DNA from 3 places in the Oceanobacillus sp. FSL K6-0127 genome. Region 2 is predicted to be linked to each of the others. Evidence: riboswitches for the same ligand, from Rfam matches in the RefSeq annotation. Region 2 holds a riboswitch; each other region holds the start of a gene.
What was found. A riboswitch is a leader RNA that binds a small molecule or an ion and turns the genes downstream of it on or off. The one in region 2 is predicted to bind thiamine pyrophosphate.
Positions count from the first base shown of each region.

Region 1 (10,342 bases), 220 kb from region 2:
TATTTATTTTCTAATTAATTTGCTCCAGAAGCTGCAATTTGATCTTGGATCGTTTGTACTGCTTCCTCTAACACTTCATCAACAGGCTCACCTTTAGAAATAAAACTAAGTGCATTATTAATTGGATCCCATACTTGCTGCATTGCTGGAACACTAGGCATTGGTTCTCCATATGTTGTTTGCTCAGCGAATGCAGAGAATATTGGATCATCCGCAATGATTGAGTCCTCCATGGCATCGTCACGTGCTGGAATTTCACCAGCAACATCATAGTATGTCATTGAATTATCAAAGTTTGTAATATAAGCCATCAGGTCTTCAGCCCACTCTTTATTCTCAGAGTAGTAGGAAAGCATATACGATTTTACTCCAACAAATGATTTCGGGTTTTCACCATTATCGAGTATTGGCAGTGGTGCTGCTGCTAAGTCATCACCTAAAGCCTCTGAATAATCACGAACCATCCATGGTCCATTAATTACAGATGAAACTTTTCCTTCTTGGAATAATCCATTCATAATGTCTGGTGTAAGATCTTGTGGTATATAACCATTATCAAACCAGGATTGAACTAAGTTACCACCTTCAATCGATCCTTCATTAGCTAGTCCAATATCAGCAATATCATAATTTCCTGCGTCATTTGCAAATACATATGCACCATTACCAGAGAAGAAAGGATAGACAAAATAGAAATTTGCTGCTTCCATTAAAAAACCAAATTCATCATTACTTGCATTCGTATCCCGTTCAGCAATTGCCATCAAATCTTCCATTGTTTCAATTTCTTCATCAACCAATGATTTATTATAATACATGGCATATGTCTCAATTACTGCCGGATATCCCCAATATTCTCCATCATATTGAACAGCATCCAATGCAGTTTGTGTATACTCTGTTTCTTTATCTCCTAGATTGACTGGGTCAACTAACCCGCGTAATACGAGGTCTCCAATTCGATCATGTGGCTGAAAGATAACGTCTGGTCCATTTCCAGCTGGCCCTTCCACATCAAGTTTTTCAACTTGTTCGAGCATATCAACAGGAACCATATTAACCTTTATGCCTGTCTCCTCTGTGTATTTATCAGTTATTTCTTTTACAGCTTCCTCCTGTTTTTCCTCTGCATTAACCCATAGCGTAAGCGCTTCCGGTTTTTCCGGCATTTCGCCCTCTGCTTCTGCATCCGTATTCGTCCCACCATCTGTATTTGATGGTTCTGCATCATCTGGACCACAAGCTGCTAAAATTCCCATAATAAGTAAAAATAAAACACTAATGCTCAACCACTTTTTCATCTAATTTCCCTCCCCAAAATTATAATTTGCAGCGTTTTCACCTTTTTAATGAAAACGTTTGCGCAACTATATAGTATTTATTATACATTGTTTTATGAAAATATCAATATCAAAATATAATTAATTATCGCTCTTGTTACCGGTTACAAAAATAATATGAACATATTCATAATTTTATCTGCTCACCTATTTTTTTGCTTATATTGTGCAAACGTTATTCATTAAGATTTATTGAAAGAGGACAATCATACAGATTTTTGTCCCCCTCTGGTACAAAAAGCTACAACAACCGATAAACCCTCGCCTCATATGGCCACAATACATTTTCTTCTAATTTATTATAATTACACAGAAGTAATTCTTTCTTAATAGACTTTAACTCTGCTGGAAGTTCTATTTCTACCTTTTTCGCAAATAAGTTGGTTATTACGATAACAACCTCATCATCCAATGTTCTCGTATACGCATAAACATGATCATGATTCTCTAAAATCAGTTCGTAGTTCCCATAAATAAAAACACTATTCTCTTTTCTCAACTTAATTAGTTTTTTATAATAATGATAGATTGAATCTGGATTTTGAATTTCTTGTTCCACATTTATTTCCGTATAGTTCGGATTCACTTTCATCCATGGAGTTCCATTTGTAAAACCGGCATGCTTTTCATGTGTCCACTGCATTGGAGTTCTTGAGTTATCACGACCAGTTTTCCAAATTACCTTCATGATTTTTTCAATGGGGGTTCCCTTACTCAGCTCTTCATGATAATAGTTTCTCATCCCAACATCATCATAATCATCAATGGATGGAAACTGAACATTCGTCATCCCAATTTCCTGCCCTTGATATATAAATGGCGTTCCTTGCATAAGAAAATACATTGTCGCTAAGCTTTTGGCAGATTCCACACGATATTCCCTACTATTCCCCCATGTTGAAATGGAACGAGGCTGGTCATGATTTTCTAAGAATAATGCATTCCATCCAATACCTTCCAATCCTTTTTGCCATTTAGTCAATGTTTTCTTTAAGGCATGTATATCCAAGCCTGTATCGGTATGCTTACCCCAAAGGTCTAAATGTTCAAATTGGAAAATCATATCGAATTTCCCTTTTTCCACTCCGACCCACTCTTCCGCTTCGTCCATACGTACACCATTTGCCTCCCCAACAGTCATAATGTCATAATTAGAAAAGGTTTTTTCCTTCAATTCCTCTAAAAAAACTTGAATGCCCGGTCGATTCATATGACCTTTATAGGAAGGAACATATTTCATCTTTTTCGGATTCGGCAAGTCTGGGAATCCAGCAACCTTTTTTATATGGGAAATCGCATCTACTCGAAACCCATCAATTCCTTTATTGAGCCACCAATTTACCATTGTGTACAGCTCTTCACGGACAATTGGGTTCTCCCAATTTAAGTCTGGCTGTTTTTTGGAGAACACATGTAAATAATATTCCTTTGTTTCTTTATCGTATTCCCACGCTGAACCACCAAAGATAGATTCCCAATTATTCGGCTCTTTACCATTTTTACCTGGATGCCAAATATAATAATCTCGATACGAATTACCTTTAGAAGCACGTGATTCAATAAACCAGGAATGCTCATCAGATGTATGATTAATAACCAAATCCATAATTAGCTTCATTCCACGATGATGAGCGGCTTCAAGTAGTTGATCAAAGTCTGCCATTGTCCCGAATTCATCCATGATTGCCTGATAGTCACTAATATCATAACCATTATCATCATTTGGAGATTGATAGATTGGACTTATCCAAATCACATCAATACCAAGCTCCCTCAAGTAATCAAGCTTAGAAATAACTCCCTGGATATCTCCGATGCCATCTCCGTTTGAGTCCATAAAACTTCGCGGATATACTTGGTAAGCGGTTGCTTCTTTCCACCATATCTTCTTCATTTTTATCCCCCTTTTTCTATTGCTGATTCAAATGATTTTTTAAGTTTCCACATGTCGATAAAATGCAGAAAATGGTAAACCTCTTCTATCATAGCGTATACCTTCTATTAGCTGACGTATGGTAATTTCTGATAGATTTTGCCGGGCTCTTAACCTTCAACTCAATTGACTAACGTGCTCAATGAATTCAAGTGCTTTCACATACAATATTAAAAAGCTAGTTATTGCAACTGTGCAACACCAGCGAAAACGTTTGCACTAATTGCTTCGATTACAATAGTAGCACGATAAATATAAAAGGGCAATTGTTTTTAAATAGTATCTAGATTAAATATTGCTATTTAGCAAGATTACCTAAAAAAAGATGTCATTTAAATAAGGGAGTATTACAGGAAAACGATTGCACATTTATAGAAAAATTAATCAATGGTGGGTGAAATATTGGAGGCTAGCGAAAGCTTTACGAACATTAAAATGAACTTACACTGAATAGCCCTGGACTTTAAACACACGGTCAAGTCCAAGGCTATAAGAAACGCTTATTTTACGCTGAATAATACTGCAAAAGTCGAGAGTAAACGGAACGGGCTATTCTTTTATCATGTGTTCCATGTACAATTGCACGTCCGTCCCGAAAGAAAACAATCCTAAATTCCCCAAAAACACAGGAAAGTAAGAAAGGATTGATTAATAGGTTTGTTGCATTTCCTTTTAACCTATCCATGAAGACGTTTAATTCAAACACTCTTGAAGTAGCAGGCCGAATTTGCACCGCATCTCTTCCACATAACACATCAGATTTCATTTGATTCTCAAATTTCAAGTAAGGATACGTTGGTTGCTCCCCACATGTTGGACAATGGCTATTTTTAAGACGTGTCACATCTATTTCAGCCTTTTCATCCTTCCACATATCAAGCGACCTGAGCACCGGCGATATCTGGGCTCCAGTTAAAATTTTTAAAGCATAGGTTACTTGTGTTGCAGTAACCATTTGAACAATTGGACTGATCACCCCTACCGTCTCACACGTCATGCCATCCACCGGTAAATGATTTAGTAAACAATGCAAACAAGGTGTGACATTTGGAATAACTGGAAATGTGGAACCGTAACTCGAAACACATGCCCCCATGATAAATGGAATGTCATGTTTTACAGCTGCATCATTTACGATTAGACGCGTTTCAAAATTATCCGTAGCATCGAGAATAACATCATGACCCTTTATCATTTCTTCAATATTTAAACCGTGGACATCTTCAATAAGACTGTTAATATCTATCCCACTATTGATTTGCTCAAGCCTCTTCTTTGCAGCGAATGCTTTAGGAAGCTTATCCCGGACATCCGCCTCGCTATATAATTGCTGTCGTTGTAGATTACTCCATTCAACATAATCCCTATCAACAATTGTTAGTTTACCAACACCTGCTCTTGCAAGCATTTCTGCACTGCTGGAACCCAATGCACCTGCTCCGATGATAATAACACTTCCAGATTCTACTTTCTTTTGCGATTCCTTTCCTAAAAATAATTCTTGGCGAGAGTAGCGTGTCTTCACGTTCCTACCATCCCTGTTGTCGGACTGCTTGCCACTGCATAGTCTTTTTCTTCTATTCTTCCCGCTTCATACCCCAGCCTGCCAGCTTCCAGCGCATATTTTACAGCTTTCGCCATCTTGATTGGATCTTTTGCTCCAGAAACCGCAGTATTTAAAAGCACTCCATCTGCTCCAAGCTCCATTGCATATGCCACATCCCTAGGAGATCCAATTCCCGCATCAACAATTACGGGTACATTGGATTGTTCAATAATAAATGCTAGATTTAAAGGATTAATGATTCCTTTTCCCGAACCAATAGGACTTGCACCTGGCATAACAGCATGAACTCCCAAATCTTCCAGACGTTTCGCCAAAACAACATCATCTGACGTATATGGCAGCACGATAAACCCTTCCTCAAGGAGCATTTCGGATGCTTTTAAAGTTTCTATTGGATCTGGCAAAAGCGTGCGCTTATCCCCAATGATCTCCACCTTAATCATGTCACATAAACCAGACGCTTTTGCAAGTTTCGCTATACGAACAGCCTCTTCGGCCGTACTTGCTCCAGCTGTATTCGGAAGTAACGTATATTTAGTTAAGTCCAATTGTTCCAAGAAGTTTGGCTGACTTGCTTCAAAAATATTCATCCTTCTAACAGCAAACGTTAAAATTTCTGTTTCCGATACTGCTACTGCTTCTTTTTGAACCTCAAATGATGGGTACTTCCCTGTGCCTAATAATAAACGAGATTGGAAAGTACGATTAGCAATGGTTAACATAATCATCCGCCTCCTACAAAATGAATAATTTCTACGATATCCCCATTGAAAAGCCTTTTTGTTTCGTATTCTTCCTTCATAACAATTTCCTTATTTACCTCTACGACAGCAATCCGAGATTGTAATTGATAGTGTGCCAGCAACTCTCCGACTGAATCCACTACCTCTGGAAGTTCCACCTGTTTCCCATTCAGCTGAAATTTCATTTTTATCACCTCCTAAACTACTATGCTTTGACGACGATCTACACGAAATGTCTGCATCCATCCGTTATTTATGTCTTTTCCAACAACAAAATCACGAATCATTTCCCCGGTTGCTGGAGCAAGTAAAATTCCATTTCGGTAATGCCCACAAGCAATGAGTATTCTTTCTTCCTCTGGATGCCTTCCGATAAATGGGTTGCCATCAAACGTGCCTGGTCGCAATCCTGCCTGAACGTGATCGATTTTCCATTCGATTGCAGATGGAATCATGGCTTTTGCCTTTTCAATTAAAAACTTGATTCCTTCAAGGCTTACAGTATCACTCCAATCCTTCTTGATCATGGTTGCACCAATAACAAGCTTTCCATTATTTCTAGGAACGATATAACAGCTTTCATGAAATAGGGTATACTCTAATACATGCTGTTCACTATGAACGATTAAACTTTCACCTTTAATTGGTATGAGCTCTTCATCTAATCCAATTTGCCTAAATAGCCCATTACCATATACACCTGTAGCAAAGACAACATAATTTGCTTCGACATCACCATGCATTGTTCGGACAAGATAGTTGCCATCTTTCTTTTCCACTTGATAAACACCGTTGCTTTCCATAATGGATGCACCAAGGGCTCGAGCACTTTTAGCAAAGCTTTCACAGGTTTGATCTGGTATAACACTCACATCATCCTTTATATATGCTGCTCCTAATATATTTGGAGCAATCAATGGCTCCCTTTTCTTTACTTCTTCTTTATCCAACCATTCTGCAGTTGGTTGCTTCAGAAGCGGAGTAAGCTGATGCTTATCTGTATCTGAAAATACAAGCTTTAATATTCCACCTTCTTTGTATCCAATATCAATGCCGCTTAATTGATAAAGCTCATCCTTCAACCTGAGATATGCTTGTTGACTCGATCTGGCAAACGAAAATATTGTATCCTCGCCATTGCTTTCAGAATGAGCACCGAGCATACCAGCCGCAGCACTTGTAGTCATCAAACCAATTTGTCCTTTTTCAAATAACGCAACATCAACCTTTTCTTTCGCTAAGTAGTAGGCAATCGAACAACCAATAATACCACCACCTATTACGACTACTTCATAATGCTGTTTCACTTTGAAATTGCCTCCCTATATTTTTTTATCATCACGTTTGGTGCATCGGCATGGAAAATACCGGACATGATTGCAATTCCATCTGCTTTTGTCTGTTTCATTAACGGCACCTCTTCCAATGAAATTCCTCCGATACCATAAACTGGGATGTGAATTTCTCTTTTCATTCGTTCAATTGGCAAAATTCCATTTGGAGGTATTCCCCTTTTACTGCTTGTCTCAAAACAATGACCAAATATTATATAATCCGCCCCATCCGCTTCAGCTTCTTTCGCTTTTTCGAATGAATGTACACTGCAACCAACCCTTAGATGCGGATATTGCTTCTTCACTGTTTTTACTGGTAAGCCATGTTCTGGCAGGTGAAGATTTGGGATGTCACTAAGCAGTACGATATCAAGCCGATCATTTAGAATTACTTTTTCTTTATCAACCCCATTCATTTGCAGATAATCTAGTAGCTGCAAAATTTCACGGGCTGTTTTTGACTTTTCACGAATTTGGAGAAAATCAATCTCGTCGATGATGTCAATAATGGTATCTGTTAGCTTTTCAACAGTCATGCTATCTGCGGTTACAGCAATTAGCTTCATCAAACTCCCGCCCCTTTCTTTCAGGTTTCATCAAGAATCATTACCTAATAATGCAATTACAGTTTTTATGCACACAAAAAAACCACTTTCCTGCACACAGAAAGTGGTATCGTATTTGTATAATGAAACTAACAATACAATTTGCCCTTGCCACATTCCTACGCAGGTGCTAGCCTGTTCAGGTTTTGAGGGTTTCAAAGTAACTACTTTTTTCTCAGCCCTTATCAAGGGTTCCCCTAGTGAATAACGCTACGTATTTACTTATCATTACTTTACCACAAATAGAAAAATTTGCAAAGTCTGGATTTTTCAAATAATACAGTTTAAAGACGAGTTGTAGGCTAGATTTCACACAGCTTTTTTATTTTCGAACCAAAAAAATACCATTTTCATGTATACTAAAACTAGAAAAAATAGAAAGAGGTCTCAAATAATGAAAGTAAAAATGAACGTACAGACAGCATATCATGGTGAATTGCTGCGAGCAGGCAAAGTATATGAAATTGATGAAACGACAGCAAAGCGGTGGATTGCTAGTAATTTGGCAGAAGAAGTTAAAAATGAAAAGTAAGCTATAACCTTCCGCAATTGATGCGTCCAGAACAGTTAAATTGTATGGAAAAAATGCTTACTTCTTTAGTTAAAACTGTTGGATCAGACATCGAATAACAAACTGAAGCGGGCTGGGATATCACATCGATGAAAGAAAAGAATAACACCTGGCATCATGAGGTTATAGACGCAGTAAACATTATTAGAGTAGATAACAATCTTCTTTGGGAAAAGCAATAAGCATGAGCGCGAAATAGGTATACCAGGAAGCTTAATGAGATTCAATCTTCTAAACGCAACTGTAATACAGTACAAACCTCGCATATTGCTACCCGATTTTTTCCCACTAAATACAAATGTCAACCCCGCCGGATACACTTCGTGACTCTTTACTGTGAATAGCGGGGTTGACTATTTATAATGCATATTTTTTAGCACTGCCAATCTAACAGCACTGCTAGTTGAACAAATAGACGTTTCTTCTAGAACATTTCGTCTACTATCCAATAAATCTATCTATTCGCGAAGAATTCTTCCGCCTTTTCTAAAAATACTTCTTGATCAGGAGTCAAATCGTATTCCTCCTCGATCGCTGAAACAGGACAAACTGCTTTGCACGCACCACAGTCAATGCAAATGTCAGGATCAATATAAAATTGATCTGGTCCCTCTTCTATACAATCAACCGGACAGACACTCACACATTCTGCTGCCTTTTCCGGTCCACATGGATCCAATATTACAAAAGCCATTTATGATTTACCTCCTTACATACATCACTTTCTCTCTATTAAATGATAATGCTTAAACGTCTTGAAGTAAACCATTTGACTCGAAATTCCGACAACATTATACATAAACACTTACTCCTGGGCCAAACGGAATTCCAAAGTAGAAGAAAATTAACAGAAGAATCGTAAATGTAATCAAAAAGAAAATCGTATATGGTAACATTAATGCAATCAATGTACCAATTCCTGCTTTCTTATCATACTCCTTCATAAATCCAAGCACGATAATCAAATACGGGTTCATCGGTGTGATTACGTTTGTGGATGAGTCTGCAATTCGATATGCCGCTTGAACAAATGCTGGACTGTATCCTAAAAAGTAAAACATCGGTATAAAAATAGGTGCTTCTAACGCCCATTGTGCAGATCCACTAAATATAAACAAGTTCAATAGTGTTGTTAAAAGAACAAACCCTAATATAACAGCAATTCCTGTTAAACCAATGGATTCCAGCATGTTCGCTCCACTAATAGCAATCCAAGCTCCCATGTTTGTCCATTCGAAATAGGAGATAAATTGAGCTGCCGCAAATACGAGTACGATAAATCCGGACATGTCTTTTATTGCATTTCCCATATAGGTCCCGATATCCTTCGAGCTTTTAATCTTTTTTACTGTTACCCCATAGACCGTACCAACTAGAATAAACAAAAACAAAATTAATGGCACAATTCCAGATAAAAATGGTGAAGGGATGATTCCGCCTTCCTCATTCGTCAGTGGGGAACTAGGAATAAGAATTACTGTAACAATTAATACAACATATGCAACACCCGCAAGCACAGCATTACGCAATCCCTTTATTTCCAAGGAAGTTGTTCCCTTTACTTCTTTGGCTGCTCCACCTGCATAGGTACCTAAGCGTGGCTCTACTATCTTTTCCGTAACAAATCCGCCAACAAAAGTTAAAATAAATACACATGTCAACATAAAATACCAATTATCGACAGGTGTTACATAGAGATCTGGATTTACAGTACGAATCGCTTCCGTTGAAATTCCAGATAGCAATGCATCCGTGCCAGTAATCATTAAATTAGCTGTAAAACCGGAGCCCACACCAGCAAATCCTGCAGCAAGTCCTGCGAGAGGGTGTCTGCCAATATTATAGAAAACCATTGCAGCCAGTGGTGGAATAATAACAAACGCAGCATCAGATGCGATATTTCCCAAAATACCAGTGAAAACCACTGCATATGTAACCAATGATTTTGGTGCCTTTAAAATCGTACTCTTTATTCCAGTCTCTAAAAGCCCTACCTTATCAGCCAGGCCAATTCCCAGCATCATCGCTAAAACAATCCCTAATGGTGTAAAACCAACAAAATTGTCCAGCATCGATGTTAAAATATATTGCAGCCCTTCAGCTGAGATCAAGCTTTTTATAGCGAGCACCTCAGACTCACCTGGTAATGTGAACGTGACATTAAATAGTGAGATTACCCATGATAATACGATAACGATACCTGCAAGAATGACAAACAACATAAATGGATCCGGTAATTTATTCCCCAC
Region 1 covers NZ_CP150287.1:3,558,431-3,568,772, forward strand. Annotated here, with positions in the region: gene MHH64_RS17595 (extracellular solute-binding protein) at 15-1,301, opposite strand; gene MHH64_RS17600 (alpha-glucosidase) at 1,582-3,234, opposite strand; gene MHH64_RS17605 (ThiF family adenylyltransferase) at 3,779-4,798, opposite strand; gene MHH64_RS17610 (thiazole synthase) at 4,795-5,568, opposite strand; gene thiS (sulfur carrier protein ThiS) at 5,565-5,768, opposite strand; gene thiO (glycine oxidase ThiO) at 5,781-6,890, opposite strand; gene MHH64_RS17625 (thiamine phosphate synthase) at 6,887-7,483, opposite strand; TPP riboswitch at 7,622-7,731, opposite strand; gene MHH64_RS17630 (hypothetical protein) at 7,917-8,054, shown strand; gene MHH64_RS17635 (4Fe-4S binding protein) at 8,548-8,787, opposite strand; gene MHH64_RS17640 (AbgT family transporter) at 8,885-10,342, opposite strand, start outside.
Region 1: linked by a shared signal. The riboswitch ahead of MHH64_RS17625 (thiamine phosphate synthase) and the one ahead of MHH64_RS18530 (YkoF family thiamine/hydroxymethylpyrimidine-binding protein) in region 2 are both predicted to bind thiamine pyrophosphate.

Region 2 (10,342 bases):
ATGCTGGATTTGATCCGTTTTCGTCAAAAAACGCATACAATATGTCGACATTATTTAATGTTGCTGTTGGCTTAAGTCGTCAGCAATTAAAAGATTCAGAACAAGTCAGAATAAATCCGATTGTAATGGAATCTGACATGTCTACAAATGTCGTGCCAAACCGCATTATGGTAGGTACAGATTTGCGTACAAAATCGGTGGACTATATGAAAGAAGCGGCAATGAAATTAGATGCTGCTGCTAAAGGCAGTGCTTATGCCTTACAGGGAGAAGTTGAAGGGACTACCCAAATGGGATATCTTCCTTTTGTTCAAGATCGTTACCTGTCAGAATTTGTGCTGGAGGCATTCGAGGAAAACGAGGAAATTGAAGCGATAAAGAATAATAACTTTATTAGTGCTGCTGGAGACATTGGTGATTTATCCTATATGATGCCATGTATCCAAATTGGTTATAGTGGCTTTACTGGCACGATTCATGGTGATGACTTTATCGATATCGATCCTGAGTACATTTATGAAATTTTTCCAAGGTTTTTAGCTGACGTTTTGAAAAAAATGAACGGACGAATTGATAAAGCTAAGTTATACAAAAGAAGTTATGAATCGTATATAGAATTAATTGAAGGAATTGTTAAGTAACTATCTGGGGAAGAGGACAATCACATGAAGAACAAAAACTTTATATTTCTTATTATCTTTGTGCTTATTATTATTACAGTAGCTGAAATGATTGGTTTTCAGAGTATACCAATAGGAAGTATCTCGATTGGATTATTACCTTTAGTATTTGCTATTGTGATTACGATGATTTTAGGGTTGCAACTGTTTCGAAAAGGTTTCTGGAGGCATGTTTATAGTAAAGCAAACATTGATTTTGCCGGGAAGTATTTAATTTTTATTATGTTGCCATTAATGGCTCGATACGGAGCAGATGTAGCCCCGCAAATAAGAGAAATACTTCAGGTTGGATGGGTATTTTTATTCCAAGAAATTGGAAACCTTGGTACAGTTGTATTTGGACTGCCAATAGCAATTCTGCTTGGATTAAGACGTGAAGCGATTGGTGCAACGTTAGGAATTGGGCGTGAAGGGGAGCTTGCGTATATATCAGAAAAATATACCCTTAATTCCAGTGAGGGAAGAGGAGTACTTTCCTTGTATATTATTGGTACATTATTCGGAACGATTTTCTTCAGTATTTTAGCACCTGTATTGCTCGGTTTCGGTTTTCCGGTTGAAGCACTGGCGATGGCATCAGGAGTGGGATCTGGAAGTATGATGAGTGCATCTTCTGCAAGTTTAGTTGCACAGGTTCCTGACATGGAAAGCACGATTTTAGCCTATGCTTCTGCAAGTCAATTATTAACAAGCTTTCTTGGAACATTTACAATGGTATTTTTAGCTGCGCCATTACAGAAATTTATGTACAAACTATTGGTTAGAGGTGAAGAATAATGGCTAACATGTTAACGAATAAATATATAAAGTACGGCCTGATATTGCTTCTTAGTGTTAGCCTGATTGTCTTTACACAAGAAATTAAACATTTAAAAAATCCAGATTCAATGCCAGTCACATCAATGACTTTTCTTGGTCTTAGTACGTTATGGCTCTTTTCTATGATTGGAATTGGTATTTCAGATCTAATGCAGAAGACACCAGTCAAATTTATGAGGGAATTCCCTGTATTAGGTTGGGTTTCGATTACTTCTTTAGTGCTTTGCCTTTTATTTGACTTTTTTATTACAGCGATTCAAGCTGTTGATTTTCTTTCAATAACCACGCCTATTTTAACATTTGCGGGAATTTCTGTAGCAAATCGGCTTGTTGATCTGAGAAAAACATCTTGGAAAATTGCGATAGTAGGTATGTTTGTTTTTACTGGAACATATTTAGGAAGTACGTTGATTGCTAGTCTAGGTCTTTACTTAGCGGGAAATTAAATATACTCCATCCATCATGGCGTGAGCTTTACTGTAATCTCGTAGTATGTTAAAATAGTGCATCACAAATTTTTACTTTCAACATAGACATTAATAGTGTATAATTGTATAAACAATTCTAAAGGGTGTGTATTTATGAAAAAATACGTCGTCCTTTTCATTTATCTCACGACGATATTTGGGTATTCCTATTTTGCCATAGATGGACAGCTGCATAATCATTTTGTTATGGAGCAAGGTGAGAACTTAAGTAACAATACTTCAACAGGGTTTCACCCTACAGATGATGGAAAGCAAAAGATTTCAATTGTTAAGTTTGAATTTTTATTATTTCTGTTTGTATGTTTACCATACCTGTCTTACTTTTGTATAAAGCTCATGAGAAGACTCATAGTGCTAACTCCAGTATTTTACCAATCTAATTATGTGATCAGACTTCTTTTAATTAAATGAATGATTTTAATTAAAAGGAGGCTATGTTCATGATGTGGATACGATTTGTCATATTAGGGTTCTTTTCTCTAACTGCTTTGTCTGTGTTTTTCTACCAGGGTATAGAAACGGTTCAAGCGGTAAAAGAGTATTTTAGCTTAAATAAATATTTGTAAAAAGAAAAGACTGTTCCTGATTAAATTCAGGAGCAGTCTTTTTAATATGTGATCTTGCTGAACTTTTTGAACAATATCTTTTAGGATAAAAATTGCATTTAGCGAGAGAAACTGCAAGTATCGAACATTCCATGCTAAAATAGGTTGGACTATAGAATTTTGAGGGAGTGTTACATATGAACATTGCTACAATCGGAACTGGAAGGATCGTGGAATTATTTCTATCCGCTGTTCGTGAAGTTGATGGAGCTAGATGTGTTGCTGTGTATTCAAGGAAAGAAGAATCAGCACAAGCTCTGGCAGATAAATTTGATGTTTCTGCTATTTATACTGATTTAAATGAAATGATGCATGATTCTGCTATTGATTTTGTTTATATTGCATCACCAAATAGCCTGCATTTTGAACAGGCATATCTTGCATTACAACACGGTAAGCACGTAATCTGTGAAAAACCTTTTACATCGACCATACGTGAAACCGAACAATTAATTGAACTGGCAAAACAAAAACAACGGATGCTTTTTGAAGCAATTTCCACGATCCATATGCCAAATTATAAATTAGTGAAAGAGCATATCGCTAGTCTTGGTGCAATTAAGTTCATTCAATGTAACTACAGTCAGTTCTCAAGCAGATATGAAGTATTATTAAGTGGAGAAACACCAAACATTTTTAGTCCGAAATTTTCCGGAGGTGCTTTGGTAGATATCAATGTATATAATCTGCACTTTGTAATGAATCTGTTTGGAAAACCGGAAAAAGTTAGCTACACAGCAAATAAACATGGAAATGGAATTGATACATCTGGTGTTGCGGTACTGTCCTATCCGAACTTTATCGCAGAGTGCGTCGGTGCGAAAGATACACAGAGTATGAATTTTGCAATGATTCAAGGCGAAAAAGGATATTTGAACGTAGTAAACGGTGCGAATGGTTGTCAAGAGGTTATGATTAAGAAGGAAAATCGCGAAATAAAGCTCAATACACAAACAAATGAAAATCGCCTTTATTATGAGGTAGCTGAGATGCAGCAAATTTTTGCTGCAAAGGATTTTGAAAAATGCTATGCGTTGCTCGATTATACAAAGTCAGTTGTTGAAGTGCTGGAGGCAGCGAGAAAAGACGCAGAAATTGTATTTGATGCAGATTTACGTTAAAAAGCGTAGGATGTCTTTGTTGAATTGCAAAATATAGATAATACTTGACTGTTTCCAATCAATTGCCTAAAGTAAAATGATATTCGAAAAATGAGGGGAATAGGAATGAACAGTTATTCGGAAGGTAAAATACAAGCGTTTCAAAAACAAAATGACAATCGTGCTCGGTTTTTAATTAAATGTCCAGATCAACCTGGTATTGTGGCGGCAGTTTCAAAGTTCCTTTATGAGCACAATGCCAATATTGTCGCATCTGATCAGTTTACGATGAACCCTGAAGGTGGGGAATTTTTTATTCGGATCGAGTTCGAATGTCCTGATTTAAAAGGGCAAATGAGTAAACTGGAGACAACGTTTCTTCCAATTGCAGAGAAATTCAATATGGAATGGAAAATCATGTATGTTCGTGATATTAAAAACATGGCTATATTTGTCTCGAATGAACCGCACTGCTTATTAGAGCTCCTTTGGGAATGGCAAAGTGGCGATCTAATGGCAAACATTGCACTTGTGATAAGTAATCATGAGACTGCTCGTGAGATGGTCGAATCGCTGGGCATTCCATTTTATTATATACCAGCGAATAAGGAAATACGTCATCAGGTGGAAGAAAAACAGAAGCAATTGCTTGAACAATATGAAGTCGATTTAATTGTGCTTGCACGTTATATGCAGATTCTGACACCAGATTTTGTAGGGCATTATGAAAACCGTATTATTAATATCCATCATTCATTTTTACCAGCTTTTATTGGGGCGAAACCATATGAGCGTGCTTATCAGCGTGGAGTGAAAATGATTGGTGCGACATCACATTATGTAACGAATGATTTGGATGAGGGGCCAATTATCGAACAGAATATTGGCAGAGTCGATCACCGTGATAATGGAGATGATATGAAAAAAATTGGCCAATCGATTGAGCGAAGTGTACTAGCTCGAGCAGTAAAATGGCATCTCGAAGACCGCATCCTTGTCTATAAAAATAAAACAATTGTATTTTAATCAAAGGGCCAGTTCTGATCATGAGCTGGTTCTTTTTTATAGCTTAGTTTCGACTTGCAGATATTTTAGTCATTATAAAAATAACCTGGTTCTAAGCTCCATGGTATGAGCTAACTCCCCCACGAAATACTGCGGGCGGAAGCATTTTGAGAATACGGTCTCAGCCTCCTCTGGAAAGCTTCCCAGCAGACATGTGTGTCGGTTAATTTGGTTGAAAGAGCAAAAAAGAATCTATCGATAAGAAAGCAGTCACGGTCGTTTTGGATGAAATGATGAGAAGAAACAGCCGAGGCGCGGATACTTAGAAACAAAAACAATCGAGTTAAGAAATTTTTCGAAAAGGAAAGAGCCGGCATGACATGTTAATCTGCAAAAATCCAGTCAGTGAGCGCTCCAATGAGAATCGCATAAATCACATGTTTTCAATAATAACTCTCCCACATTTCTATTAATTACTTAAAGGAAAACACTTTATTAATAGGAACATTTGTTCTATAATGAAGGTGATTAGAAAAAGAAGAAATAACGGACTAGCATTCGTTAATCGTTTTATCTTTGTACCATCAAAGTGAACAGGGTTGTAAATCGAACGAAAAAGTCTAAAAGCCAATGTGTATTTTAGACGAGGAGGGATTGAATGACCAATAACAACGTAACATTTGAAGAGATTGTTGAACAAAATGAGCGAAGAATTCACTATCATATCCATCGATTAAATATTAGAGACACCGAACAGGAGTTTTTTCAAGAGGGTTTAGTGGCGATGTGGAATGCATACGAGAAGCATCAACCAGATAAAGGCCCATTCGCAACATACTTCAACTATATAATTCGCAACCGTTTGATAGATTTAATACGTAAGACAAATAGAGAGAAGGAAAAGCAGATACTTTTGAATATTGAACAGAAAAGACTTCTCCATAATGGAAATTGTTATCGTAGTCATGTTATTTCCTATCCAATGATGATAGCTGAAAAGCCGATAACTGATGAGATTTTTTGGGAACATGTGAAAAAACAACTTACCGGAAATCAATGGAAATGGGTAACCTATTTTATTATCGAGAACATGTCTGTTAAAGAAATTGCTGAACAAGAAGGTGTTTCGATGGAGGCTGTAAAAAGCTGGGGAAAAGAGGCTAGGAGAAAGTTAAAATGTGGAGTGGCTAGATATTAGTAAAAGGATATATAGTCTAATGGGTAACGTATTCAATTACTAAATTTTAAAAATAATAAGTGCTTTACAATAAATCAAGCCTGTGGTATCTTGAAGACAGAAAACTTCATCATTATTTTTACGCTAGGGGAGCTGTGAAAGCGGCTGAGAAGAACTGGATTGTTCTGACCCTTTGCACCCGAACTAGATAATACTAGCGTGGGGAAGTGTAGTCAATCTGTATATCTTTCTATTGATATCGATATATACATGTAGACTGCATTCCCCAGGGATGTAGTTTTTTTGTTTGGAAATATATATAACAAGGAGGAATTTACAATGGTACATCAAACTTGTACGGAAAGTGATATTGCAGGAGCTAGTTTTTCAATTCATCCGATGAGTGATCAGTTTATCGAGATTATTAAAGGTGCTTTAGAGGAGGCAGATACATCGAAGGTTCATATGGATACAGATGATGTAACAACAACTGTAAGAGGAAAGCTGACACATGTTTTTGATGTGACAAAGGCGATATTTGCTCATGCAGCAAAAAGTGGGAAACATGTTGCATTTGAAGCTACGTATTCATTAGGATGTCCTGGGGATTCAATGGGGGAGGCTTATATGGCAGAAGATGAGATTCCGCTGAATGCAGAGCATGTCAAACATATAAACCAGCGGGTTGCAGCAAAATTTTCCTTGTATCCATTGGGCGGCGGTAATTATATGGATGTAATTTACAGTCAAATTGAGGCAATGAAGCAATACGTAGATGTTAGTCACGCCCATTATGCTACACGATTAGATGGTGAAGCGATTGCAATATTTGATGGATTGGAAAAAGTGTTTAAAGCAACCGTTGAAGGCGGCTCAAGTCATACGGTAATGACCGTTTCGATGTCAGCGAACAGTCCATCCCATACAGGAACGAATCAAAATGAATAATTGGCGCTTTAAAGAAATAGTTGTATTAGCAGCCTTGTCCGTTGTGTTCGCAGTCGTCTATTTAGCTTTTTTGCCAGTTGGAGCAGTCTTAGTTGGTTTCTTTGGACCAATTGGCTATGACTTTATTTTTGGTATTTGGTTTATTGTTTCGATTATTGCAGCCTACATTATACGGAAGCCTGGGGCCGCATTTTTATCTGAAACGATAGCAGCTATGGTCGAAGTGTTAATCGGAAATGCTGTTGGACCAATGCTCATTGTTACTGGAATGATTCAAGGTATCGGTGCGGAAGCTGTATTTGCAGCAACTAAATGGAAGAATTATTCGACTTGGGTATTAATGGCAGCGGGAATGGGATCAGCTATCACCAGTTTTATTTATGGTTATTTCATGAGTGGCTATGCTGCTTTAGCTACAGGCTATGTTCTAGCAATGTTCATTATTCGACTAATTAGCGGAGCATTGATTGCTGGATTATTAGGAAAGGCATTGAGTGATGGACTAGCTAAAACAGGTGTGTTATCAAGCTTTGCTTTAGGAAAAGAATATCGGAGGAAAAATGCGGCATGAGTTTAATGGTAGAAGTAAAGCAATTCACTTTAAAATTTGAATCGAATCCAAAGGGGGACACCCTGTCCAATTTGAATTTTCGTCTAAATCATGGTGAAAGCTTATTGCTATTAGGTCCTAGTGGCTGCGGAAAAAGCACATTAACGTATTGTCTGAACGGACTATATCCTCGCGAATTAGATGGAGAAGTACATGGAGAAATTGTCATTAATGGAAAAACAGCGACAGCATATCGTCCGGGCGAAATTAGTCAGCAAGTCGGAGTTGTTTTTCAGGATCCAGAGACACAATTTTGTATGCTGACTGTTGAAGATGAAGTTGCCTTTGGATTAGAGAATATCGGCATTCCGCATGAATATATGGAAGAAAAAATTAACCATGTTCTAGAATTAGTACAGTTGCTTGCGTTTAAAAAGTCTGCAATAAGCTCACTTTCAGGAGGGCAGAAGCAAAGATTAGCACTTGCATGTATTCTTGCATTAGAGCCTTCTTTATTAATTTTAGATGAACCAACAGCTAATCTAGACCCGATTGCAACAAAGGATGTGATTCAGACCATCCAATCGATACAAGAAAAAACAAATTGCTCTCTTATTATTATTGAACACCAGCTGGATGGCTGGACAGAGCTAACAAATCGCTGTCTTTTATTGAATCGGAACGGTGAGATATTTTATGATGGTGATTTAAGAAATGCCATTGCGTGCAGGCTAGAAGAGTTGGAAGAACAAGGTATTTGGCTACCGAAAGTAACGCAATATTTCTTGAAAAACAGACCGCAAACAGAGCGGGAATTACCACTTACCGTAGGAGAGATAAACCCTTTTTCATTATTCGAGAGTAAAAGCGTGAATACAGCAAGTATTCCCTCTGAAGCAGGTTTGCCCTATGTAAAAGCTTCTCATATATCATGGAAGGTAGAACAGCAACCAATTATTCACGATATATCGCTAACGCTTTACCATGGTGAATTTATTGCAATTGTTGGGGCGAATGGCAGTGGAAAAACCTCCTTTTCTAGAATTCTAGCAGGTATTCAGCGGCCTACAAAAGGAAGCGTTTCTATAAAAGATAGAAAGATTGGAAGTTGGAAGGAGTCGCAGTTACGGGAAGAAATCGGCTATGTTTTCCAGAATCCTGAGCATCAATTTATTGCAAACACGGTTTTTGAGGAAATTGCATTTAGTCTTCGCTTAAAAATGGAAACGGAAGCAACAGTTAAAGAGAAAGTACAGGCGGTATTAGAAACATGTGGATTATTGCACTTACAACATGAGCATCCCTATACATTGAGCCAAGGACAAAAGAGACGTTTGAGTGTAGCAACAATGATTGTTGATGATCAGCCATTTCTATTGCTGGATGAACCAACTTTCGGACAAGATGCATCTTCCAATGCTCAGCTGATGGGACTATTACAAGGAAGATATAAATCGGGAGCAACAATTGCGATGGTTACACATGATATGGAATTGATTCATGATTATGCAACAAGGGTTCTAGTTCTCCACAAAGGCAGACTTGTTGCAGATCTCGCACCAGCGGAACTATGGGCGCAGCCAATAGAAAAATTGCATGATTGGCAGCTTGCATTACCAATTCAAGTTCAGATTCAGAACTGCTTAAAAAAGGAAGGTGATTATGCTGCTCAATCATCTTAATCCAAGCATAAAAGCACTAACAGTTTGTATATTAATTGTACATTTGGCATTTGTATTTGAGCCGATGACCGTGTTTCTATTTTTGATTTGGACAATTGCGGCAACCTTTATTTTCGGTAAGGTAAATTGGAAAAAATATGTTCTCTATTTTCTTCCCTTTTTTATTTTTGCAATCGGAATGCTCTGGACAACAATTGCGTTTGCAGATACATCGGAGCATACAAATAAGGTTATCAACATGCTCGGACTAACGTTGCCACTTGATTCATTTCTCGTTGCTTTGGCTCTTTCGCTGCGAATATTAAATGTTGCGGCATTATCCTTAATGTTTATTTTTACAACCAATATGGTTGATTTTATTTTAAGCTTGATCCAGCAGTTAAAACTTCCACCTAAAATTGCTTATGGAGTTTTAGCGGGATATCGATTTTTACCAATGATGAAGGATGAAATTAAAATAATCCATGCTGCCCATCAAGTTCGTGGTGTTAGCCAAGGCAAATCATTAAAAGATAAATTTTCAAAATATAAACGCTTTGCAATTCCGTTGCTGGCGAGTGCGATTCGGAAAGCGGAAAGAACAGCTGTTGCCATGGAATCAAAAGGATTTACAGGTGATCGAAATCGAACCTTTTACCGTCAGTTTTTTGTAACAAAGCATGACCTTATTCTTCCTGGAATTCTACTCTTCGGATTTTGGGGAGCTTGGTTTTTATAAACTTTAACCCGTAATCAGTCTAATTGATTACGGGTTCTTTTTAAGATGCTCGAAATTAATTATATAATTCCAACCAAAATACTTGTGATTGAAATGAAAATCAGTTATATTTTAAATTAGCATTTCTTTGAAATAGTGTAAAAATTGTCGACTTGTAACTGGGGGGGAATTAGAAATAATGAGAAATTATAAAAAAGGATTTTTACTTTTCATCGTAATTTGTATGATGGGCGTGCTAGTTGCTTGTGCGGATGAACCAGGTGACGCAAATGGGACATCAGGAGATGAGCGGGCAGGTGCTGGAGGAGATCTTGTTATTGCCACTATATCTGATGCAGTAACACTGGATCCAGCAGGTTCGAATGATGTTCCATCACGTGATATACAATTTAATATTTTTGAGCGACTGATTAATCAGAATGAACAAATGGAATTGGAGCCAGGGCTTGCAGTCAGCTGGGAAGCGATTGAAGAGACAACATGGGAGTTTCAATTACGTGAAAATGTAACATTCCATGATGGTTCAGCTTTTAATGCAGAAGTGGTAAAAGCAAATATTGATCGTTTGCT
Region 2 covers NZ_CP150287.1:3,778,436-3,788,777, reverse strand. Annotated here, with positions in the region: gene MHH64_RS18565 (M20/M25/M40 family metallo-hydrolase) at 1-641, shown strand, start outside; gene MHH64_RS18560 (DUF3100 domain-containing protein) at 666-1,457, shown strand; gene MHH64_RS18555 (hypothetical protein) at 1,457-1,945, shown strand; gene MHH64_RS18550 (hypothetical protein) at 2,428-2,553, shown strand; gene MHH64_RS18545 (Gfo/Idh/MocA family oxidoreductase) at 2,730-3,713, shown strand; gene purU (formyltetrahydrofolate deformylase) at 3,819-4,718, shown strand; gene MHH64_RS18535 (sigma-70 family RNA polymerase sigma factor) at 5,356-5,895, shown strand; TPP riboswitch at 6,011-6,117, shown strand; gene MHH64_RS18530 (YkoF family thiamine/hydroxymethylpyrimidine-binding protein) at 6,214-6,822, shown strand; gene MHH64_RS18525 (ECF transporter S component) at 6,815-7,393, shown strand; gene MHH64_RS18520 (ABC transporter ATP-binding protein) at 7,390-9,054, shown strand; gene MHH64_RS18515 (energy-coupling factor transporter transmembrane component T) at 9,035-9,772, shown strand; gene MHH64_RS18510 (glutathione ABC transporter substrate-binding protein) at 9,951-10,342, shown strand, end outside.

Region 3 (10,342 bases), 1.8 Mb from region 2:
CAAGATCCCAATGAAAATAAAAGATCAATTTCGCTTCGTTCTGCAGAATATTAAAAAGAATAAAGTAAGAACAGGGATGACTATTCTAGCGACGGCAATGGGATGTGCCTTTCTTATTGTTTTAGCATCTGTCGGATATGGGTTACAAGAGAGTATTGTTAAGGATACATTGGAACAACAAATTGTTACAGAAATTGATATTTATGGGCACATAGAAGAAGATGATAATTATCGCTCCTTAACGATGGAAGATATTGATTACTTAGAGTCTATTGATAATGTTAATGCCGTAACGCGGAGAAATCAGCTACGTCAATTTCCAACCTTTTCATTGGATGACTATCAATCGGAAACAACTGCTGTAGCAGCACATTTTCCGTCTGAGGTAGATGCTGGGTTGGAACTTGATGAAGGAAGGCTGCCGGAAAAGCCGAATGAAGTTGTTGTAGGATATCATTTTCTGGATTATTTTGTACAGGATGTGGAAGATGAGGATATTTATGATGAAGCATCTGGAGAAATTAAAGAGGAATATCTGTACCAAGCCGATTTAATTGGACAAACGTTAAATATGACAGTGAAGAAGGATTTAGACGTCGATGGGGAGGAACAGACAACTCCGCTTACTGTTGTTGGAATTTTAAAAAAGCCAACGAAAGAGTGGGTACAAGATCAGAATGTATATATTTCGGGTGAGGTTTTTGCTGGCGTGGAAGCTTATACTGGCACACCTGGAGGAGAATTAGGTGTTGATGGAGACGAGCTTGATTCAGCAACTGTCAATGCATTTGATGAAGTAAAAGTATATGCAACGAACCTAGAGGCAGTACAGACTATAGTGGATGAACTCGACGATTCAAATTATGCTTCATATTCCGTTGTTAGTGAGATGAAGCAGATCAACATGTTATTTACGATTATGAAAGCAGGCTTAATTCTAGTCGGTACGATTGCGATTCTTATTGCTTCAATTGGTATTTATAATACAATGACAATGGCGGTAACTGAACGTGCGCCAGATATTGGAATTATGAAGGCGATTGGTGCAAACCCGAAAACAATTAAACAAATTTTTCTGCTGGAAAGCAGTTATATCGGGATTGTTGGGGCATTAATTGGTACCATAGTAGCTTATCTAGTCAGCTTTTTAGTTAATCTCGGTTTGCCATTAATTATTGAATTTGCGTTTCAGGAAGAGCTGCCAGAGCAGCTGCAGTTTTCAATGATACCTGTCAGTCTTGTTTTAATATCCGTCGGGATTTGTTTGCTTGTGACCATTTTATCTGGTTTACGTCCAGCAAAACGAGCTACACAAATTGATGTTTTAAAAGCAATGCGAAGAGAAATATAATAAGCGAAAATGTGCTTGAATCATTAGGATTCAAGCACATTTTCATAAATTCTCCGTATCTTTTCTTCTAATAAATCCAAATGTACAATTCGTGCTTCCCGTATATATTCTTTTCCATCTACGAAAAGCAATAGAACCGGGATGGTGAAGATTGAAAAACGCCCAGCTACCTCTTGCACTTCCTCTACATTAATGTGAGCCGTGTTTATTTGTGGGTAGGAATTCATCAATTGTTGAACCTGTGGTAATAATCCGTGACAGACGCTGCAATTCGGTCGGGAAAAATAAAGGAATGCGAGTCGGTTTTCTGTTATAAATGTTTCTATATGTTCGATTGACTTGATACTTTCAAATTCTTTCATCGTAACGTAACCTCCGTCCTTTTTCAATCCATAAAGTATACCAAGAAAAATTAGTTTTTACATGATAGAGGTTTAGAAATATGGAAAGTAAGGAAGAGGAAAGAAAAAGAAGCGTAGAGGTGAGATGAAAATGAGCAGTGAAAATAAGAATTCTTCTACAAATGAAAGACCAAAGTGGAATGAGGAGAGAAGAACGAAGCTGGATGAACAGAAAGAGCAGAAGTTTGTCGATGATATTCCGATGGAAGATTTAAAAATAGAAAGTCAGGACGAGAAGAAAAAGACAAAAACGAAGGACGACTCACAAAGTGAGCGAAAGTATCAACGAAAAAACAATTCGGAAGAACAGAAGTGAAAGACCCTAAATAAAGTGCTTTAGGGTCTTTCTATTTGTTTTGGTAAAATAACTAGGAAATTATAAAATTTGAATGCAGTGGGCAACTTAGTTACTCCAAATCCCCACAGTTCGGAGCGCAGCCCGTACGTCGCTAACCAGGCGCTTGCGCTTCTGTTCCTAACAGTTTGAAGAATGAGAGCGCCGCGGCAAGAGTTTGATTGGCGATAAGCAAGTGATCGCACAAAAACATTCTAAATCTAGCGTGATACATATACCGGTTTTTTTGAAGTTTACTGTTTGTCGATGACATTTATCTTTAAAGAAATCAACTAGATTTTTACCTCCGTGCGTCAGTGGAATACTGTGTTCATTTACCGGCTGTAATAATTCAACTTCGACACAGCATGTATGTGGAATAAATCGTATTGCCCGTAAGACTGGTGTTTCGAGAGCAGCGAAAAACGCATCCTCGCAACATCCCTTTTTTTTCTTCTTGTACACACCGCTTGCAATAAATGGTTTAAGACTGCCTTTGTTAAATAGAATAAAGGGGATAGTTGTATTCCTATTTATACTATGATTTTGGGAATATAATTCTCTTATAGAGTCGTTGCAGCTACTGCTACAGTGCTTATTTCTATCAGCTACTTGATTCTGTGCGGCAACTATTTTCCTTACTACTTCACAAACACAGTCATTGTGACCGCATGAACAGTTAGGGTAGCTCATAAACTACTGCTCCTTTCTTTGGTGATGTATTTACTATTAAGATATGCAGATATATTCACAATGCTTGTATAATAGTCTAATAAATTTATTTAAATGAAAATGCTGCACATGAAGTAGGTGTAGCTATAGTAAGAAAAGATAGTTTTAAAGTGGAGATAAAAGTTGCGATAGTATTTATTATTTCACTTTCCAAGAGGGGGGAGAGGATATTTGTTGGATGGAAGATCATGCTGTCGATAAATCCCCCTTAACCATTTTATAAGTGACCAGGGGGATTTATAAGTAGTCTGTTATTTAAAATTGAAAATCAACTTTTTTATTCTCTTGTGTTTCATAGCCTTTCATATACTTAATTCGTTTTTGTGCGGAAGATTGGCTTACTTGTTCATCCGCATGGTAAGAAGAGCGTACCAATGGTCCAGATTCACAATGCGAGAAGCCTTTTTCAAGTGCGATTTTTTTTAATTCTTCAAATTCATCTGGATGATAATATTTTTCAACATTTAAATGTTTTTTAGTTGGTTGTAAATACTGCCCAATTGTAACAATGTCCACATCATGTGCACGCAAGTCGTCCATTGCTTCAATGAGTTCTTCCTTTGTTTCTCCTAAACCAACCATAATACTGGATTTCGTAGGAATAGTTGGCGCAATTTCTTTCACACGTTGAAGCAGCTGTAGGGATCGGTCGTATCTTGCGATGGCTCGAACGCGTTTTGTTAATCGTCTAACGGTTTCAATATTATGATTGAATATATCTGGTTCGCTATCCATAAGTGTATGTAAGCTTTCATAATCCCCTTTCATATCGGATGGCAGGACTTCAATTGTGCAGCCTGGATTCTGATGGCGGATTGCCCGTACAGTATTGGCAAAAACTGCTGCACCTCCATCTTCTAGGTCATCACGCGCGACCGCTGTCACAACAACGTGTTTTAACCCCATAATGGAAACGGAATCAGCAACTCGCTTTGGTTCGCCTAAATCAAGCCCACTTGGAAGACCTGTTTTAACCGCGCAAAATCGGCATCCTCGTGTACACGTATCACCTAGAATCATAAATGTTGCTGTCTTACGCTCACTCCAGCATTCATAAATATTTGGGCATTTTGCTTCTTCACATACTGTGTTTAATCGCTTATCGCGCATTAAATGCTTCAATTTTTTATAGGATTCATTTGTATTGATTTTTGTTTTTAGCCATTCTGGTTTACGAATATATTCTGCCTGTTTAGCCAATGCTAGCACGCTCCTTATTTGAGTTAATATTCCATGCTCTCGTTTCATATTTTGAATGTGCTAATTGCTGCACTTCTTCCCATTGGGTTTCTGTTAATTGCAAAGGGTGGAGTTCTAGGTCTAATCCTTTTTTGAATCCTTCTTTGAATGCCTGTGTTAACATGTCATAATGATGTTCTCGATTCGTTAATTGATTAATTGTAACCGCTTTTTTGGAAAATGCGGCTCGACTTCGTTCTCGTATCCGTCCGGAAGAAAACAGGAATAAATCAAAAAGCATCTCCGTATCCATACTCATTGGAACCGAACCGTGTTGCATGAGGACACCCTTTTTCCTTGTTTGCGCATTTCCGGAAAGTTTTTTGCCGTCTACAACCATTTCGTAGAAGGCTGGTTTCTCAAAACATATTGCTGTTCTCCCTCTGGCGCTATCTCTGTCTAAAATGGCATATTCAGCTGGAATACCTAAGTTATGATACCCTTCAAATACCCCTTTAGATAGTACGTGGTATGCTTCTTGAACGGATACAGGAATATCTGGATCATTCTCAGAAATAACAAGGCTATACGTTAGCTCATCGTCATGAAGGACTGCACTGCCACCAGTTAAACGACGAACAAATTGGCACCTGTGTCGTTCTATTGCATCGAAATCAATTTTGTTGTCAACCTTTTGAAAGTAGCCGACAGATAAACTAGGTGCTTTCCAGCCATAAAATCGTAATGTCGGCGGGATTTTACCTTCATGATGCCAGTTGATTAAGCACTCATCAAACGCCATATTCCACGAAGCATCTTGGAAGCCGGTATCGATAAAAGCCCAATGTTTCTTCAATGTAGACACCTCCGATGAAAAATTACTTTTTTGAGAGCTGCTAGCTACTGCGCCGATGATGTTAAAGACCTAGTGGTATTTCCCTGACCTCATGACGCAAACACCGTATTTCCTTTTACTAAGTTCATGCAGCGCTAACAGGACTACGCTTTTGCTAAAAAAAGACTGCATCAAATAGAATGCAGTCTTTGATAAATTTATCCAGCGATAACATATCCGATCCATTGTCGACTGCACATTCCCCACGCTAGTATTACCTAATTCGGGTTCAAAGGGTCAGGCGCGAAACGTCTTTCTCAGCAAAGCAGCTCCCCTAGTGCGTATTTATTTATTTATTTATTCGAATTACATGCTAAGCTTACTGCTAATTGTGATAATTGTAAAGATAAATGCAACAATTAGCGTTAAGAATTTTTAAATTAGTTCGCGTTCACATAGAAGCTATCTGGACATGTGTGTTTTACCGAACTTTTTGCCCGTTTGATTGAATACTTCCATTTATTAATTGCTGGATGTCCTTTAATTTTACTTCGTGTAAAAGCTGGACAATTTTACTCCCAACAATGACACCATCACATGCTTTGGAAAGCTGTTGTGCCTGCTCAGCATTTGATACACCGAACCCTGCTAGAACAGGGATAGAGCTGTTTTTCTTGAGCGATTTCAAATAATCATGCACTTTCGTATCGTGTGTTTCACGTTCCCCAGTTGTTCCTTTCACAGCAACAGCATACAGAAATCCTTCTGAACGTTTTGCTAATTCTATTAAGCGTTCCTCTGAACTTGTCATTGCTGCAAGGCGAATAAAAGCAATGTTTTGTTCTTGCAGAGAACTAGCAATGATTCCTTCCTCTTCCATCGGGATGTCAGGTATAATGACGCCATCAACTCCCGCTTGTAAGCAATCTTTGGCGAATCGATCAATTCCGTAGGCTAGAATTGGGTTTAAATAAGTCATGATAACTATTGGAATTGAACGTCTATCTTTAAAGGTTGCTAGTTTATCGATAACCGTTGCTAAGGTTGTGCCATGTTTTAATGCACGTATACCGGCCTCTTGAATTATTGGTCCATCTGCTACTGGGTCGGAGAATGGGATACCAACTTCAATTGCTGCAGCCCCACAATTTTGTAAGAAATAAATCGTTTCTTCTAAGCGATCGAGCCCGCCGTCGCCTGCCATCATATAAGGAACGAAGAGTTTCTCATCCACCCTCGCCTTATCTTGAATTGCTTTTTCTAATTTTGCTTTACCCATTATATGTTCCCTCCAATCCGATCTTTCACCTGTTCGACATCTTTATCCCCACGCCCTGATAAGCAAACGACGATGGTCTCGTCTTGCGGCATTTCTTTTGCAAGCTTCATTGCATATGCAATTGCATGTGCGCTTTCCAATGCAGGAATAATTCCTTCAGTCTTGGATAGAAATTGGAAAGCTTCAAGTGCTTCATCATCTGTAATGGATGTGTACTTTACCCGATTTATTTCATGCAAATGGCTATGCTCAGGACCTACTCCAGGATAGTCAAGACCTGCAGAGATGGAGAATGCTTCCTCGATTAACCCTTCCTTATCTTGTAGTAAGTAAGTTAATGTTCCATGTAATACACCGACATCGCCACCAGTTAAAGTTGCAGCATGCTGATTTGTATCAAGACCAGCACCACCAGCTTCTACACCGAATAGCTTTACATCTTTATCCTCGATAAATGGGTGGAACATTCCCATTGCATTACTACCACCACCGACGCAAGCAATGATTGCATCTGCTAGTTTACCAGTTTGATCGAGGATTTGTTTTTTTGTCTCTTTCCCGATAATAGATTGAAGATCACGTACGATTTTAGGAAATGGATGCGGACCAACAACGGAGCCGATAATATAGTGGGTATCATCAACATGATTAACCCAATAACGCAATGCTTCATTAACCGCATCCTTCAGCGTTCCGCTACCTTGTGAGACTCCACGTACTTCAGCTCCTAACAGTTCCATTCGAAATACATTCAGCTTTTGTCGACGAATATCTTCTTCACCCATAAAGACAACACATTCTAATCCGAGTAATGCACAAACAGTTGCCGTTGCGACACCATGCTGGCCTGCACCTGTTTCAGCAACTACTTTTTTCTTTCCCATTCTTAATGTTAGTAATGCTTGCCCAATCGTATTATTAATTTTATGTGCACCTGTGTGATTTAAGTCTTCTCGTTTTAGATAGATGTTAGCACCACCAAGTGATTTGGTAAGTTGCTCGGCGTAATATAATGGTGTTTCCCGCCCAACATATTGCTTCAAATAGTAGTTTAACTCCTGGATAAATTCTGGATCGTTCATTGCTTTCTCATAGGCTTCTTCTAATTCAATGACGGCTGGCATTAATAACTCGGGGACAAATTTCCCTCCAAATTGTCCATACTTACCTGCTTCGTTTGGCATTGTATAAATTGACATATATTACACCTCGTTTATCATTTATAAAAGTTTAGTTAACTATAAATCACTGTACAAAAACCGCTCTCTAATATTATGACATCATCTCAACGCGCTAAAGCACCATCCTCAAGTATTAAGACACCATACCGCGCGCTAAAGCACCATCCTCAAGTATTAAGACACCATGCCGCGTGCTAAAGCACCATCCTTAAGTATTAAGACACCACCTCCGCCCGCAAAAGAACCAACCTCTTATTTTATAGCACCATACCGGCTTGCAAAGGAACTAACGCTCCACCCACTCATTCAATTTAGCATTTCTTATAAATTGCTCTATTTTATTAAGGTCTTTTTCTTTATTTGTTTCCACACCACTGGATACATCAACGGCAGCTGGCCTGACAGTGTTTATTGCTCTTGTAACATTCTCCGGAGTAAGTCCGCCAGCTAGCATGATTTTTGCCCGGTTGATGGATAGCTGATCAGCTAAACTCCAATCGAAGGCAATGCCGCTTCCGCCTCTCCATGAATCTAGTAAATAATAGTCGCATGGATAAGAGCGAATGGCAGGTAGTGTTTCTTTATTAACCGGAAATGCTTTAATAATTTCATACGGCAGCTGCTCCGCTACCTCTGGAGGTTCGTCTCCATGTAATTGAATGGTATCTAAGCCAACTGTTTGAGCGGTCTCCTTCATTGTCTCCACCGTTTCATTGACAAAAACACCAACCTTTTTAACGGAAGCAGGGAGGGAGCTTGCAATCATCGCAGCTTCCTCAGGGGAGATTTTTCTCGAACTCTCGGCAAATACAAATCCGATATAATCTGCCCTGGCCTTTACTGCCGCATTGGCTGCATCGATTGTTTTAATGCCGCAAATTTTGACGAGCATTTAATTCGCCCCTTTCACTGGTAGTGGAATTTTCAGCTGTTTGAAGGTTTCATCTACGTTGTCTGATCGCATCAGTGTTTCACCGACGAGAACAACATTAGCCCCTGCATCAGCAGCTCGTATTACATCCTCCTTTGTTTTCATTCCACTCTCACTAATTAGAATTGCATTTTGCTTTGTTAGCAGAGAAGCGAGCTTCTCTGTTGTCCCAAGGTCGACTTCAAATGTTTTTAAATTACGATTATTGATTCCGATAATCTCCGGATCTACTTCTAATGCTGATTTCAATTCTTCTTCATTATGAACTTCACAGAGTACCTCTAGGTCAAGACTTGTTGCATAGTTGTATAATTCAGTAAATTGTTCCTTGGATAAGGCGGCAACGATGAGCAAAATAATGTTTGCCCCAGCGGCTTTTGCATGATCAATTTGAACCGGATCAATGATAAAGTCCTTACATAAAATCGGAACGTCTACAGCTTCTCGAACAGCTCGTAAATCGTCCATCGATCCATTGAAAAAAGGTTCATCTGTCAGTACAGAAATAGCAGCGGCCCCAGCTTGTTTATATTGTGTTGCTTGTTTAACGGGGTCTACATTCATATGAATGGCTCCTTTTGATGGGGAGGAACGTTTGATTTCAGCAATAATATTCATATGTGCTGCACCCTTGACTCTGCTTTTGAAAGTAGGTATTGGAGAGTGGTTTTTCTGCTCAATCGTTTTCGTTTTTAATTTGGCAACTTCTTTTGCCTTTTCGGTTAAAATTTTCTCTAAGAAAGTCATTTAATACACCCCACTTGGAATTTTTTTGCTGTATGCTACTAAATGCTGTAATCGTTCTAAAGCTGCGCCTGATTGGATGCTTTCGCGTGCTAATTCAATCCCCTCCTGAGGACTCTTTGCTTTACCATTTGTAAATAGTCCAAGTCCTGCATTTAATAAAACCGTATCCAAGTATGGTCCAGGGATCCCGTTTAAAACAGATTTGAGAATTTCCGCATTTTCCTTTGCGGCCCCACCGCGGATACTTTCATTTGGATAAATGGATAAGCCAACCGTTTCTGGATGGATTGTTGTTTCAGTGAGTTTCCCATCCTCGAGGATAATCAAGTGATTGTCTCCAGCTAGAGAAGCTTCATCCATTGACCCAGCTCCGTTTACAATAACTGCTCGGCGTCTGCCCAATTTCTTTGCTGCTTCTGCGATAATTGGCAGTAAATCTTTACGATATACACCAATCAGTTGGGTATCAAGCTCAATCGGATTTGTCAGTGGGCCAATCGCATTGAAAATTGTTGGCAGTCCCAAATGCTTTCGAACGACTGAAAAAGGGCGAAGTGCTTCGTGAACATGTGGAGCAAATAAGAATGCAATTTTATTTTCTGCAAGCATTTCACTAACATGCTCGTTGGAGAATGAGAGGGAGACGCCTAAATGTTCCAGTACGTCAGCACTTCCAGTTTTGCTGGAGATGCTCCGATTTCCATGCTTTGCTACTGTAACGCCAGCCCCGGCAATAACAAATGCCGAGGTGGTACTAATATTAAAACTATTGGACCCGTCACCACCGGTACCACAGTTGTCCATTGCATCTTGGATTGGACTCGTTTGATAGGAGGACTTGGCACGGATTACTTCAACAAGTCCAGTGATTTCGTCAGCAGTTTCTCCTTTAATCTGTAACGCCGTTAGAAATCCAGCTATTTCGGTTTCAGTCACATCCGTTGTAAAGCAGTAATTTGCAGCTTCCTTCATTTCTGTTACTGTTAAATGCTCACGATTCATCAATTTTTTAAGATACGGTTTCATTGGTTAAGAACTCCTTTCTAATTTCGTCCATAAAGTTTTGAATCATTGTTTTGCCGGATAATGTGCCAATTGATTCTGGGTGGAACTGAAGTCCGTACAGTGGAAAGTCTCGGTGCTTGATCCCCATGATTTCTCCATCTTCTATCGCATATGCAACAACCTCTAACTCCTCGGGTAATGTGTCCCGATCAACCACATAAGAATGATAGCGCATAACCTCAATCGGGTTTTGCAATTCCTTAAAAGCCCCAGTATTCTGATGGGCAACAAGTGAGGTTTTGCCATGCATAATTTGCTTTGCAGGAACAACCTTGCCTCCCAGCGCTTCTCCAATTACTTGATGACC
Region 3 covers NZ_CP150287.1:1,166,501-1,176,842, forward strand. Annotated here, with positions in the region: gene MHH64_RS05795 (ABC transporter ATP-binding protein) at 1-14, shown strand, start outside; gene MHH64_RS05800 (ABC transporter permease) at 11-1,351, shown strand; gene MHH64_RS05805 (thioredoxin family protein) at 1,375-1,713, opposite strand; gene MHH64_RS05810 (hypothetical protein) at 1,844-2,068, shown strand; gene lipA (lipoyl synthase) at 3,074-4,018, opposite strand; gene MHH64_RS05820 (lipoate--protein ligase family protein) at 4,011-4,799, opposite strand; TPP riboswitch at 5,075-5,178, opposite strand; gene trpA (tryptophan synthase subunit alpha) at 5,314-6,111, opposite strand; gene trpB (tryptophan synthase subunit beta) at 6,111-7,310, opposite strand; gene MHH64_RS05835 (phosphoribosylanthranilate isomerase) at 7,579-8,184, opposite strand; gene trpC (indole-3-glycerol phosphate synthase TrpC) at 8,185-8,970, opposite strand; gene trpD (anthranilate phosphoribosyltransferase) at 8,971-9,996, opposite strand; gene MHH64_RS05850 (aminodeoxychorismate/anthranilate synthase component II) at 9,980-10,342, opposite strand, start outside.
Region 3: linked by a shared signal. The riboswitch ahead of MHH64_RS05820 (lipoate--protein ligase family protein) and the one ahead of MHH64_RS18530 (YkoF family thiamine/hydroxymethylpyrimidine-binding protein) in region 2 are both predicted to bind thiamine pyrophosphate.